3 regions of the Acetobacter persici genome follow, and region 1 is predicted to be linked to each of the others. Evidence: predicted binding sites of a transcription regulator. Region 1 holds the regulator's gene; each other region holds the start of a gene.

The links. The regulator LexA, encoded in region 1, represses DNA repair genes until DNA is damaged. The targets are predictions, from matches to a motif close to TGTTCTANNTANGTTC.
Region 2: the regulator LexA is predicted to act here: its motif matches at 1,998-2,013, upstream of ssb (single-stranded DNA-binding protein).
Region 3: the regulator LexA is predicted to act here: its motif matches at 1,878-1,893, upstream of JK199_RS02310 (putative DNA modification/repair radical SAM protein).

Annotation. Positions count from the first base shown of each region.
Region 1 is NZ_JAERKU010000003.1:147,660-151,832, reverse strand. It holds gene JK199_RS05075 (molybdopterin molybdotransferase MoeA) at 1-366, shown strand, start outside; gene JK199_RS05070 (carbohydrate porin) at 373-1,680, opposite strand; gene lexA (transcriptional repressor LexA) at 1,944-2,609, shown strand; gene bioD (dethiobiotin synthase) at 2,717-4,141, opposite strand; gene JK199_RS05055 (alpha/beta fold hydrolase) at 4,138-4,173, opposite strand, start outside.
Region 2 is NZ_JAERKU010000016.1:19,435-23,607, reverse strand. It holds gene JK199_RS13710 (O-antigen ligase family protein) at 1-1,245, opposite strand, end outside; gene ssb (single-stranded DNA-binding protein) at 1,324-1,926, opposite strand; gene rsmD (16S rRNA (guanine(966)-N(2))-methyltransferase RsmD) at 2,070-2,711, opposite strand; gene JK199_RS13695 (pseudouridine synthase) at 2,715-3,500, opposite strand; gene JK199_RS13690 (gamma-glutamyl-gamma-aminobutyrate hydrolase family protein) at 3,497-4,173, opposite strand, start outside.
Region 3 is NZ_JAERKU010000002.1:22,141-26,313, forward strand. It holds gene JK199_RS02305 (TIGR03915 family putative DNA repair protein) at 1-628, opposite strand, end outside; gene JK199_RS02310 (putative DNA modification/repair radical SAM protein) at 646-1,875, opposite strand; gene JK199_RS02315 (thiamine pyrophosphate-dependent dehydrogenase E1 component subunit alpha) at 2,118-3,083, shown strand; gene JK199_RS02320 (alpha-ketoacid dehydrogenase subunit beta) at 3,147-4,173, shown strand, end outside.

The DNA of each region.
Region 1 (4,173 bases):
TTCGGCCAGCTTGGCCACACCCCCGTTATTGGCCTGCCGGGTAATCCGGTGGCAGCGCTTGTATGCAGTCTGGTGTTTATTGCCCCGGCCCTGCGCAAGCTGCTGGGGCTGCCTGTTCCGGATGAAATGGAAACAGAACCCGCCCTGCTCGGGTCGGATATCGCGGAAAATGATCAGCGGCAGGATTTTGTGCGGTGCCGCCTGACTCCGCAGGCTGACGGACAGCTTCCGCTTGCCACTCCGTTCAGCTCACAGGATTCCGCTCAGCTCAATATTTTTGCCCAAAGTCAGGCTCTTCTGATCCGCGCCCCGTTTGCCCCGGCAGATAAAGCCGGAACACCCTGCCGTATTCTGCGCCTGCCCTGAGGCCTTTCAGAACGACACGCTGGAATGCAGCCCAAAAATCGCTTCATCTTTCACCCTGCGGCCTGCGGTATCCAGCACCCCGCCGCTGGGTGAGAGCATCCCCTGCAAATCAGGCTGGATCAGCAGCCAGCGTGTAGCCTGAAACTGGTACGTCAGTTCCAGATGGTATTCCGCATGCTGGGCCAGCGTCCCTGCGCGCCGCTCTGCACGGCGCAGTACAGGACTGGCCTCGCCATAACCAAAGCCAAGAGCCAGCACATCATCCGCGCGCTGGAAGGGCGCGTTGAGCACAAGCCCCGCATCCACAGCATTGGCAATCTGGTTACGATTTGCAGGGGGGGCCCATGTTGCCCGCACAAAGCCCGCGAGCGTCTGCACGCCAGACAGGCTGGCAAGCTCCTGATCCGCCACAGCATATAAAGTCCAGTTGCCTTTATGCCGCACAGAAGAATCGGCCTGATCCGGAAAGCGGCCCGTATCCCCATAGCCGCCCAGCTTATAGGTGCCGTCCCGCCCCCAGAGCTTTGTGTGGTACTGCGCTTCCAGAAACATCAGCACGCCGGTGCCAAAATGGAACCGGGTGCCACTTGGGTCCTGATTCTGGTTCCACGGATCTGCCTCATTCAGGAAACTGGCCCCGATCGGGTTATCATCCGCAACCGCCGCCAGAACCGTCCAGTCATGGGACAGAGCATATTTGAGCCGGAGTGCAGGCGTGCCCAGCGGTGCGGCAGGCCCCTGATCATACAGGTTATTATCCGGCACCATAGGCCAGGAAAATGAGGCGTTCATGAACTGCTGAGCGCCGTCACTCCCCATAAAATCATGGCTGAGGTCCAGCTTGCCAAGCCGCAGGTCCAGCTTGTCATGATCAAAGGTCTGACCATACCAGACCTCATAAAGCCGGAGATTGATATCCGCCTCAATCCCCGAGACCTGATTGAACACATACAGCGGCTGATTGCTGAAGGGATGCCCGCGAATATCCACGCCACTGATCCCGAGAGTGCCGAGCGGCAGATGCGTCAGACGGCCAAGGTCCAGCGAGAGCTGGCCCGTCGTCACCCCGATATAATTATTGGAGGGCTGGCTTCCGCCAACCGGAATAGCCCAGAATTCATTCTGGTCCGTGAGCTGAAAATCCACACCATGCTCAGCGAGAGTACGGCGCACACCGCCCCAGTCCTGCGTCAGACGGTCTTTAAAACTGAACGCATCCTCGCCAGACTGTGCATCCTGCGCTCCGGCCGGAGCCACATTCAGGGTCAGGCAGGCGCAGAACGCTGCCGGAACTGTGATAATTTTTCTAAACACAAAACCTGTTCAAAATTACTATGCTACCGGCTGAAAGAACGGCTCCGGGTCCTGTGGCCAATAGCAACCGCCACCCGCTTAAATCGCCATACTGCAAAGCAACAGGCCCGCAACGGACCCTTCTGTTCCACAACTTTACAGGCCCCGCAAAAAATACAGAAGCGCTTTTGATATGACCGAATAACCCCTTGACCCAAAAAGAGAACTTATGTAGAACAAAGTCTTATAAATACAAAAACGATCATCTGCTCCGGGGTGCCGCAATGCTGACGCGCAAACAGCACAAACTGCTTCTTTTTATTGATTCCCACCTCAAGCAGACGGGTTTTTCTCCTTCTTTTGATGAGATGAAAGAGGCCATGGGCCTGCGCTCCAAATCCGGTATCCACCGCCTGATTTCCGGGCTGGAGGAGCGCGGTTTTCTGCGCCGCCATCATCACCGCGCCCGTGCGCTGGAAGTCATCCACCTGCCGGAAATCATGCCTGCGTCCGAGACTCTCCCCGCCAACGTCGTGCGCGGTGATTTCTCCCGCCCGCAGACAGCGGCACTAAAAATCCCGCTTTATGGCCGCATTGCCGCCGGTCTGCCCATTGAGGCAATGGCCGAGACCGACACCTTTCTGGATATCCCCAAAGATATGGTTGGCTCAGGCGATTACTACGCTCTGGAAGTCACTGGTGATTCCATGATTGAGGCCGGAATTATGGACGGCGACCACGTTATCATCCGCCGCACGGAAGACGCCGAGAACGGGCAGATTGTCGTGGCGCTGATTGATAATAGTGAAGTCACACTCAAGCGCCTGCGCCGTAAAGGCAACACGATCGCGCTTGAACCCGCCAACCCACGCTATGAAACGCGGATTGTCCCGGCGGAGCGCCTGCATATTCAGGGGCGTCTGGCTGGGCTGATCCGCCAGTATCACTAAAGCGCCGCTTGTGCGGCAACCTCACCAAGCGACATGTCTTAGACGCAAGGATTGAGACCAGACCTGAGAAGGAGGGCGTGATTTTGATATCACGCCCTCCTTCTCACTCACACACTCTCCCTGCCTCCACAGACGGCATCCCATGAGGGAATGAGCCCGCTCAGCGTGCGCACCGTCTCCGGTGTAACAGCCTCCTGTTGTGGCAATTCAGCTAGAATCCGCACCTGCCCTTTTTCTTCAATCGTTTTGCGATTCTCAGGGTTGAGTGGCCCGCTCAGCACCACCCCGGCAACAGCCAGACCTCTGGCCCGCATGGCCTCCAGACTGAGCAACGTATGGTTGAGTGTACCCAGCCCGCTGCGAGCAACCAGCACCACCGGCAGCCCCCAGCGTTCTGCCAGATCAAGCATCATCAGCGTATCCGTGGCAGGCACCATCAGGCCGCCCGCCCCTTCCACCACCATCGGGCGTTCCGGGTTCTGCAACGGCAAAGCCAGAAGGGCCGGGTCAATTTCCGCCCCTTCTGCCTGTGCTGCGGCAAGGGGGGAGAGAGACGCCTGATAGGCTCCGGCGGGAGGAATACAGTCCTCCGGCAGACAACCACTCAGTTTTATAACGGTCGCAGTATCCCCTTCTTCATCCGCCAGCCCGCTTTGCAGAGGCTTCCAGTACAGGGCGTTCCATGCCCGCACCAGGCAGGCAGACGTCAGCGTTTTCCCCACGCCGGTATCCGTTCCGGTGACAAACACCCCGGCTCTTAGAGGTTTTTGAAAACAGCCGTACGCCAGATGCCAGGTAGCCAGAGCGCCGCTCGCATCAAAGCGTGCCATCACCCGCCGCAGGTCTGCCGGGGAGAACGCCGCGACACCCTCCCGCGGGACGGACGCTCCGGTTGCCTTCAGATGCCTCACAAAGGCGAGTCCGCTTTCAAAAGGCTGAACACAGCGCTCCGCCACCCACCGCCCCGCACACAGGCGGGGCTGCCACCCCTGCACGGTCCGGGCTTCCGGGTACTCCGGCGTGCCTGCCACAAGCCCTTCTGCCGCGCAGGCATTCTGCCATTCCGCAAATGTGCCATCCAGCAAGGTTGAAACCGCAATCACGCCACCGGGCGTCAGGCGCTCGGCCAGTGTTTGCAGAACAGCGGCGGGTTCGGCCAGCCACTGAAAGACCAGATTGCCGCAAATCAGATCAAACGAGCCCGCAACATCAGGGCGCGCGGCATCCATCTCACAAAACTGCACACGCTTCCCGACACGGTTGCGGGCACGTTCCAGCATCTTGGGGGCAATATCTGTCGCAATCAGTTCAGCCTCAGGCCACGTGTCATGCAGCATCTGCGTCAGAAAGCCAGTGCCACATCCCACTTCCAGAATACGGCGTGGCGCTTTGCCGGCCAGCCGGAACTGTAACAAGTCAAACAGCCGCCGCGCCGCCACACGTTGCAGCAGTGCCGCCGCGTCATAGCCTTCAGCAGCATCAAAACTGTGCTGAATACGGGTCTGTCGGGAATGGGCAGAACAGTCAGTCATAAATTTTCCAGCATCTGTAGGGTCATGCGCCG
Region 2 (4,173 bases), on a different contig from region 1:
CATCCACCCCGCAAACAGGAAAATCCAGCCCGCTGTAGGGAAGGAGAACAGGGCGCTGGTGGAGGCCACAGGCCACAAAAGCACACAGCACATAATAAACAGCATGGCCTGCTGCGGGTGCGTGGCCGGTGCCAGCGCACGCAGGCCGGTGCGCAGCCAGCACATAATCATCCAGCCAAATGCGGCCAGCCCCGGCAGGCCCGCGGTGGTGGCAATTTGCAGATAATAATTATGGGGGTGGATGTTGCAGCCTTTCCCCGTATCACTGTCCAGCGGGGGCAGGCCAAATGGCGTCAGGGCCTCGGTATGGAACGGGACGTGGCAAAAATTTCTGAACCCGTCCATGCCAAGCCCCAGCCAGGGGTGGGAGACAACCATTGTCACGGCAGTGCGGTACAGCCTGCCGTAATCGCTCTGGGTAAAATGGTGTAACTGGCTGGAAAACTTCAGTACCAGCTTGGCGTAGGTGCGCGGGGAGATAACCGGCAGACTGGCAATCAGACCCCCTACGACCACCATAATCAGCACAAACGGCACCCGAAAGCGGCGGACCATCAGGGCTGTCAGCATCAGGCCGAACAGGAGCAGCACATTGCTCATCCGCTGGCCGATCAGCACCATGGTTGTCACGCTCAGCACCAGCAGTAAGGCTCCGCCTGCCCATGCGGAGAGGCGTCTGGTGTGGAATGCGTGCAGAACAACCGGCATCAGCGCCGGAAAAAACAGCATGAGCAGCGTAAATCCGGCCCGTGGCTTCATGAAGGGGCCGGTCAGTGCGCCATCATCAGCAGGCGGGTAGCCCAGCAGATTGGTGCCGGTCAGATACTGCTTCCAGCACTGGCCTATCAGCCAGAAGGCCAGCACGAATAAAATTGTAGCCAGCATTTTGCGCCGCGTGGCGGAAACCAGAATCCAGCTTTCCAGTGCTGCGGCCAGCAGAAAGAGGCGGGGCAGGCATAACGCCTGTACCCATGCCTCCCGCAGACCGACATAAACGGAGGAGATCAGGCATAATGCGCAGAACAGTGCGGCGGGGCGCAGCCAGTCCTTACGGGTCCAGAGCCAGTCTTTCTGCACAACGGAATAGAGCAGGAAGAGGCAGCCGATCAGTGTGGCGGCAACGTCACTCAGCGCGCGGCTGTAAAAAAACAGAACAGGGAGAAGAAAGGTGCATCCTGTTCCACACAGCGTCAGCATCGCAGCAAGGCGGCCGGAAGAGCGGGGTACTAAGGATGCAGGTGTCATGACGGAACAATCCCGTTGTGACAGACCGCATAACCCCGGCGGAAGACCGGGGGAGGGACTGTCAGACCTCTCAGTCAATCAGAACGGGATTTCGTCGTCCAGATCACTGTTGCCGGGGGCGTCCCAGCCACCGGAGTTGCCACCGCCGCCGGGCCCGCGGGAGGGCGCATTCTGGCGCGGTGCGGAAGAGCCTCCAAAGTCACCCCCGCCCATGGAGCCGCCCCCATAACCACCGGAGTTGCCGCCACCGTAACCCCCGCCAGCATTGCCGCCGCCGTAGCTGCTGCCACCGCCGCCATACCCGCCGGATTCTTCCCCTTCGCCACCGCTGCGGCTGTCGAGCAGAACCAGTTCACCACGGAACCGCTCAACAATGACTTCCGTCGTATAGCGTTCCTGGCCGGACTGGTCGGTCCATTTGCGGGTCTGCAACGCGCCTTCCAGATAGACCTTGCGGCCTTTCCGCAGGAAGCGCTCTGCCACATCGGCCAGACGATCGTTAAAAATTACCACACGGTGCCATTCCGTGCGTTCCCGGCGCTCGCCGGAGGCACGGTCGTTCCATGTGTCACTGGTGGCGATAGAAAAAGAGACGATTTTCATGCCGTTCTGGCTGGTGCGGACTTCCGGGTCTTTGCCCAGATTGCCCACCAGAATAACCTTATTGACGCTGCCAGCCATCAGTGACCCCGTTTTCTAGAACAATAATAAAGAGTATTCCGCCCGTGTAGCGCACTCCTGCGCAACCCGCCAGTTCCCCGTTGGTTCTTCTTCTGTAAAATGACGCATCCCGTGCGGAATGCGCCCTGCGCGTGTACTGTTGCCTAGGCTTTCAGCCGCCACAGCGTCAGCCGTGCCGCGCCGTGCTTCCGTTCCGCCAGTAATGTTCCGGCATAAACAGGGGGAGGAGGTGCTTCTTCGCCCTCGCCTGCGGGTGCGGCGGGTGGCGGGACGTCTGCCTCTTCCGCATTTTCCAGCCGTAATGGCAGAGGTTCCTGTGCTGCGGTTTCAATCACCGCAATAGCGCCGGGGGCAATCCATCCCTGTGCATCCAGTGCCGCCAGTGTGCGGGCAGGCAGATCCTGCCGGTAGGGCGGGTCCAGAAACAGCAGAGAGCAGGGGGCCGGAGCATGGGTCGGCTTCGTGACGTCGCGCGGGATAACCTTGCTCCGGTCCTCCCAGCGGCACCCGGCAATATTGGCGCGCAGGGCCGCAAGGGCGGGGCGGTCTTTCTCAAAAAACGTCGCGTAATCCGCCCCGCGTGAGAGTGCTTCCAGCCCCAGCGCACCTGTGCCTGCAAAGGCGTCCAGCACGCGGGCGCCATTCAGCAGGTCCGGCCCGCCCCACGGCGCGTGGAGCAGGATATCAAACACAGCCTGACGCACCCGGTCCGCCGTGGGGCGGGTTGTGGTGCCGGTGGGGGCTGCCAGCATGCGGCCTTTGCGGGCTCCTGCAATAATCCGCATTGTCTAACGTGTCTTGGTGCCAGTGGAGGCGGAAGCCGGTTTACGAGGGGGCGTTTTTTCCGGTGCTTTGGGCATCTGTTCACGCAGGGTCTTGCCGGGCACTTCTTCCAGTTCTCCCCGTTGCAGGGTGCCAAGCTGGAAGGGGCCGTAACTGGTGCGGATCAGGCGGCTGACATGCAGGTTCAGGCCCATCATCACCTTACGGATTTCCCGGTTCTTGCCCTCACGCAGGGAGACGGTGAGCCAGGCATTGTCCCCTTTGCGGGAATCAAGTCCGGCTTCAATCGGCCCGTACCGTACGCCGTCAAACACGCTGCCTTTGGCCAGTGCTGCCAGCCGGGCCTCATCCACCACACCAAACACGCGGACGCGGTAGCGGCGCAGCCAGCCGTTGGTCGGCAGTTCCAGTCTGCGTGCCAGTTCACCATCATTGGTCAGCAGCAGCAGGCCCTCACTGTTCAGGTCCAGCCGCCCGACGCTGATCACGCGCGGCATGCCTTCCGGCAGAGAGGCAAAAACCGTGGGGCGGCCTTCCGGGTCCTTGTGCGTCGTGACCAGTCCGTCCGGCTTGTGGTAGCGCCACAGGCGGGTGCGCTGGGGCTGCTCAACAACATTGCCGTCCACCTGAACAAGATCACTGGAAGTGACAAACGTGGCGGGATGAGTCACGGGCTGGTTGTTCAGCTTGACCCGTCCTTCCTCAATCATCCGCTCGGCATCACGCCGACTGGCCACACCGGTCCGGCCCAGCCATTTGGCAATGCGTTCTCCACGCGATTCCTGCGTCACTCTGATTCTCCTGCTGCCTGCACAAAGGCGCTAAAAATGCTCCGGTCACCCGGGTCTATGCCAAATTCCGGATGCCATTGCACCCCAAGGCAAAATGGAAGGGCCGGGTCTTCCAGCCCTTCAATCAGTCCATCTTCCGCCACAGCATTCACAACCCCGCGTCCGGGCGTGCGCACAGCCTGATGATGGGAGGAGTTTACAGCCATCCGTGGCCGCCCCACGCAGCGGGCCAGCAGGGTCTCCGGTGTCAGGAGCACCGCATGGCTGGCTTCATCGCGCGGGTTGGGCTGTTCATGCGGTAGGGCGGTGGGGCAGGCATCGGGGATGTGCTGGATCAGCGTGCCGCCAAGGGCCACGGCCAGAAGCTGCATGCCGCCGCAAATACCCAGTACCGGCATCCTGCGCTGCATGGCGGTCGCCAGATAAGCCTGCTCGGCCTGCGTGCGCACCGGGCGCAGCGTAACGCTGCTATGGCGCTCGGTCTCGCCATACAAAGCGGGATCAATATCAAACGCCCCGCCAGTAATCAGCAGTCCGTCAATCTGATCAATATAGTCAGGGGCAAGCTGAGGGAACAGCGGCAGGGCAACGGGTAGCCCTCCCGCCGTTGCAATAGCGGACAGATAGTTTTCCCGCAGAGCATACCACGGGAATCGGGAATAGCGGTCTGGTC
Region 3 (4,173 bases), on a different contig from region 1:
AAGTCTGCCAGAGCTGGTCGATATCATCCGACAGTCTGGGTTTGGCGCAGGACGTGGGGCTGAAGGCGCAGGTCTCCCCATTCCAGGCCAGCGAGCCTTTGGGCGTGAGGATCACCCAGTCCATATCCACAAAGCGTTTTGAAAAAAACGGTGCCACACTGGGCAGAACGTAATGGTCCGGTTCAAACCACGCATAAAAGGAGCGGCGGCCTGCCTGTGCCGCGCCATGTTCACGGAAGCGGACATAGGCGGTCATTTTATGCGTATCTTCCCGCACCTGTTTGTGCATGTACAGGGCGCGGGCAATGTCCGGGTCTGTCGCGATGCTGGCCAGAGCCGGTTCTGTCTGCGCGCGCCAGAGGATGCGATAGGCCAGAGCAAAGCGTGTCTGGTCCGCATGGCGCAGAATGGAGCGCAGCAGGGCGAGGCAGTTGCTCCGCAAAACCGGAGGCTGTGCGCCCGCTTTTGGGGTGGGGGCGACTAAAGGCGTATCAAACAGCGTTGTTTCGGCCGAGGCGCAGCGCCATTCAATTTCTTCCGGCGCGCGGTCTGCCAGAAAGCACTGGCGGGCCAGAGGCCGCCATGCGGAAAAGGATGTGTGATCATCCAGAATAAAACCGTAGGCCATGAGCAGAAACCACGTGTTCAGAAAAGGGCAAGTTGCTGGGGTTGCGGCACAAAAAGCTGGCGGAGATTCTGCTGGTCCGCCAGCCTGCCGGGGGACCAGCCGGTGGTGTAGAGAAACGGTTTGATCTTGCGGATGGAGACTTTCAGCTTTGCAAGGTCTTCCAGCCGCAGGTGCCTGTGGCGGCGTGCGGCAACAATGGCCTGCACGGAGCGCACCCCAAGCCCCGGCACCCGCAGCAGCATTTCCTTGGGGGCGCGGTTGAGGTCTATGGGGAACAAAGCGCGGTTTGCCAGAGCCCATGCCAGTTTGGGGTCCAGTTCAAGGTCCAGCATACCATCCGTGCGGGCGGCGGTAATTTCAGAAAACTGAAAGCCATAGAAACGGAAAAGCCAGTCCGCCTGATACAGCCGGTGTTCCCGCAGCAGCGGTGGCGGCCGGATGGGCAGAATGGCGGAGGCATCCGGAATGGGGCTGAAGGCGGAGTAATAGACGCGCCGCAGCTTATAGCCTGTGTAAAGTGAGGAACTGCTGGACAGGATATCGCGGTCGGTGGCCTGATCAGCCCCCACAATCATCTGTGTGCTCTGGCCGCCGGGGGCAAAACGCGGGGCTTTCCGGCCGGTGAGGGTGCGGTCTTTCGCGGCATCAATATGCGTGCGCATCTCCCCCATGGACTGGCGGATTTCCGAGGCATGTTTTTGCGGGGCGTAGTCCGCCAGTCCGCGTTCCGTCGGCATTTCCACATTGATGGAAAGCCTGTCCGCATACAGCCCGGCTTCCGCCAGAAGGGCGGGGGAGGCGTTGGGAATGGTCTTGAGGTGGATATAGCCCCGGAATTTGTGCGTCTGCCGCAACTCCCGCGCGACGCGCACCATCTGGCTCATGGTGTCATCGGATGAGCGGATGATGCCGGAGGAGAGGAACAGGCCCTCGATATAGTTCCGGCGATAGAACTCCAGCGTCAGCCAGATCACTTCATCCGGTGTAAAGCGCGCGCGTGGCACGTTGGAGGACGAACGGTTGATGCAGTACGCGCAGTCATAAATACAGAAATTGGTCAGCAGGATTTTCAGCAGGGAAATACAGCGGCCATCCGGGGTAAAGGCATGGCAGATACCGTTGCTGACAGACCCGAGCCCTTTGCTGGCGGCGGAGTCGCGCTTGCCCGCGCCGCTGGAGGAGCAGGACGCATCATATTTGGCGGCATCGGAGAGCAGCGCCAGACGGTCGGACAAGCTTTGCTTCATGATGTTCATGATATGTTCTTGTCTGGCGCATTGCAAGAGATCTCTCCTGTTCTGCCGGACTTTCCCCGCCTGCGCGGCGGAAAGCTGCGGAAACGGCTCCTGTTTTAACCTGAAACAGAAATTCACATATTCGTGCGATGAATGATTTTGAGAAGCATGTCCGCAACGGTGGGGGTATGGAGGCGTTGGGAACAGACTTTCCTCGGTCAGTGACAACCAAGAAAAAATAAAGGATCTGGTCCATGCAGATTTCCACAGAGACCCTGCTTCGGTCCTACCGCGCCATGCGCACCATCCGGGTGTTTGAAGAACGCCTGCATCGTGAATTTGCTACCGGAGAAATACCGGGTTTTGTGCATCTCTATTGCGGCGAGGAAGCCTCCGCCGTGGGAGTGTGCGCAAACCTGACGGAGCAGGATACCATTGCCAGCACCCATCGCGGCCACGGGCACTGTATTGCCAAAGGTGTTGATGTGGGCGGCATGATGGCCGAAATTTATGGCCGCAAATCCGGCGTGTGCCGGGGGAAGGGCGGCTCCATGCATATTGCCGATCTTTCCAAGGGCATGCTGGGGGCCAATGGCATTGTGGGCGGTGGCCCGCCGCTGATCTGCGGGGCGGCCCTTTCCCACAAGGTTTTAAAAGATAACGGCGTGGCCGTCGCCTTTTACGGGGATGGCGCCTCGAATGAAGGTACGACGCTGGAAAGCCTCAATCTGGCGACGGTCTGGCAACTGCCTGCGGTGTTTGTGGTTGAAGATAACGGCTATGGCGAGGCCACCGGCGCGTCCTACGCCTGTGCGGGCAACCAGAAGGACCGCGCTGCCGGGTTTGGCATGCCGTATATGGAATGTAATGGCTCGGACTTCTTTGCGGTGCATGATGCCGCGCGCGATGCCATTGACCATGCCCGCTCCGGCAAGGGGCCGGTGATGCTCCATGTGCATCTGGAACGCTGGTACGGGCATTTTGAAGGCGATTCCATGAGCTATCGTGCCTCGAACGAAGTGGCCGATGCCAAGAAAAACCGTGACTGCCTTGAGAGTTTCCGCAAACGCGTTGAGCAGGACAAACTGCTTGAGCTGAGCGCGCTGGATGAGATTGACGCCGCCGTGGCGGATGAGGTGGAAAGCGCCGTTCAGGCCGCCAAGCAGGCTCCCTGGCCGGAAGAGGCGGACCTCATGGCCGATGTCTACGTCAAGATCTGACGCATTTCAGATGACGCCACACGCACTGCCGTGTGAGCAACCAGCCCGGAAGGGAAGAGACCTATGAGCAAGAAAAGCTTTCGTCAGGCGATTAATGAAGCGCTGCGTCAGGAAATGCGCCGCGACCCCACTGTTGTGCTGATGGGGGAGGACGTTGCCGGTGGGCAGGGTGGTTCTTCCGGCGTGAAGGACGCATGGGGCGGGGTGCTTGGTGTGACCAAGGGCCTGCTGACCGAATTTGGGGAAAGCCGTGTGCTGGACACCCCGATTTCTGAAGCCTCCTACATTGGGGCCGCGGCCGGTGCGGCGGCCACGGGTCTGCGCCCGGTGGCGGAACTGATGTTTGTGGATTTTGTTGGCTGCTGTCTTGATCAGATCATGAATCAGGCCGCAAAATTCCGCTATATGTTTGGGGGCAAAGCCCGCACCCCACTGGTGATCCGCGCGATGTATGGCGCAGGCTTCAATGCGGCGGCCCAGCATAGTCAGGCGCTTTATCCGCTCTTTACGCATATTCCGGGGCTGAAGGTGGTTGTGCCGTCTTCCCCGTACGAGGCGAAGGGGCTGCTGATCGAGGCCATTCGTGATGATGATCCTGTAATCTTCCTTGAAAACAAAGTCATGTATGACGATGAGGAAGAGGTTCCGGATGAGGCCTACACCATCCCGTTTGGGGAAGCGAACCTGACGCGCGAGGGGAATGATGTGACCATTGTGGCCATTGGCCGCATGGTGGGCATGGCGAACGAGGCTGCGGACCGGCTGGCAAAACAGGGTATTTCCTGTACCGTGCTGGACCCGCGCACCACCTTCCCGCTGGATGAGCAGACCATTCTGGAATGTGTGGAAGATACGGGCCGCCTTGTGATTGTTGATGAATCCAGCCCGCGCTGTAACATGGCGTGTGATATTTCCGCCCTAGTGGCCGAGCAGGCGTTCGGGGCGCTCAAGGCCCCGATCCGCCGCGTTGTGCCGCCGCATACGCCCGTGCCGTTTTCCACCCCGCTGGAAAAACTTTACATGCCGAACGCGGACAAGATCGAGGCTGCGGTCAAATCCATCATGATGCAGAAAACGCCAGAGGTTGCCT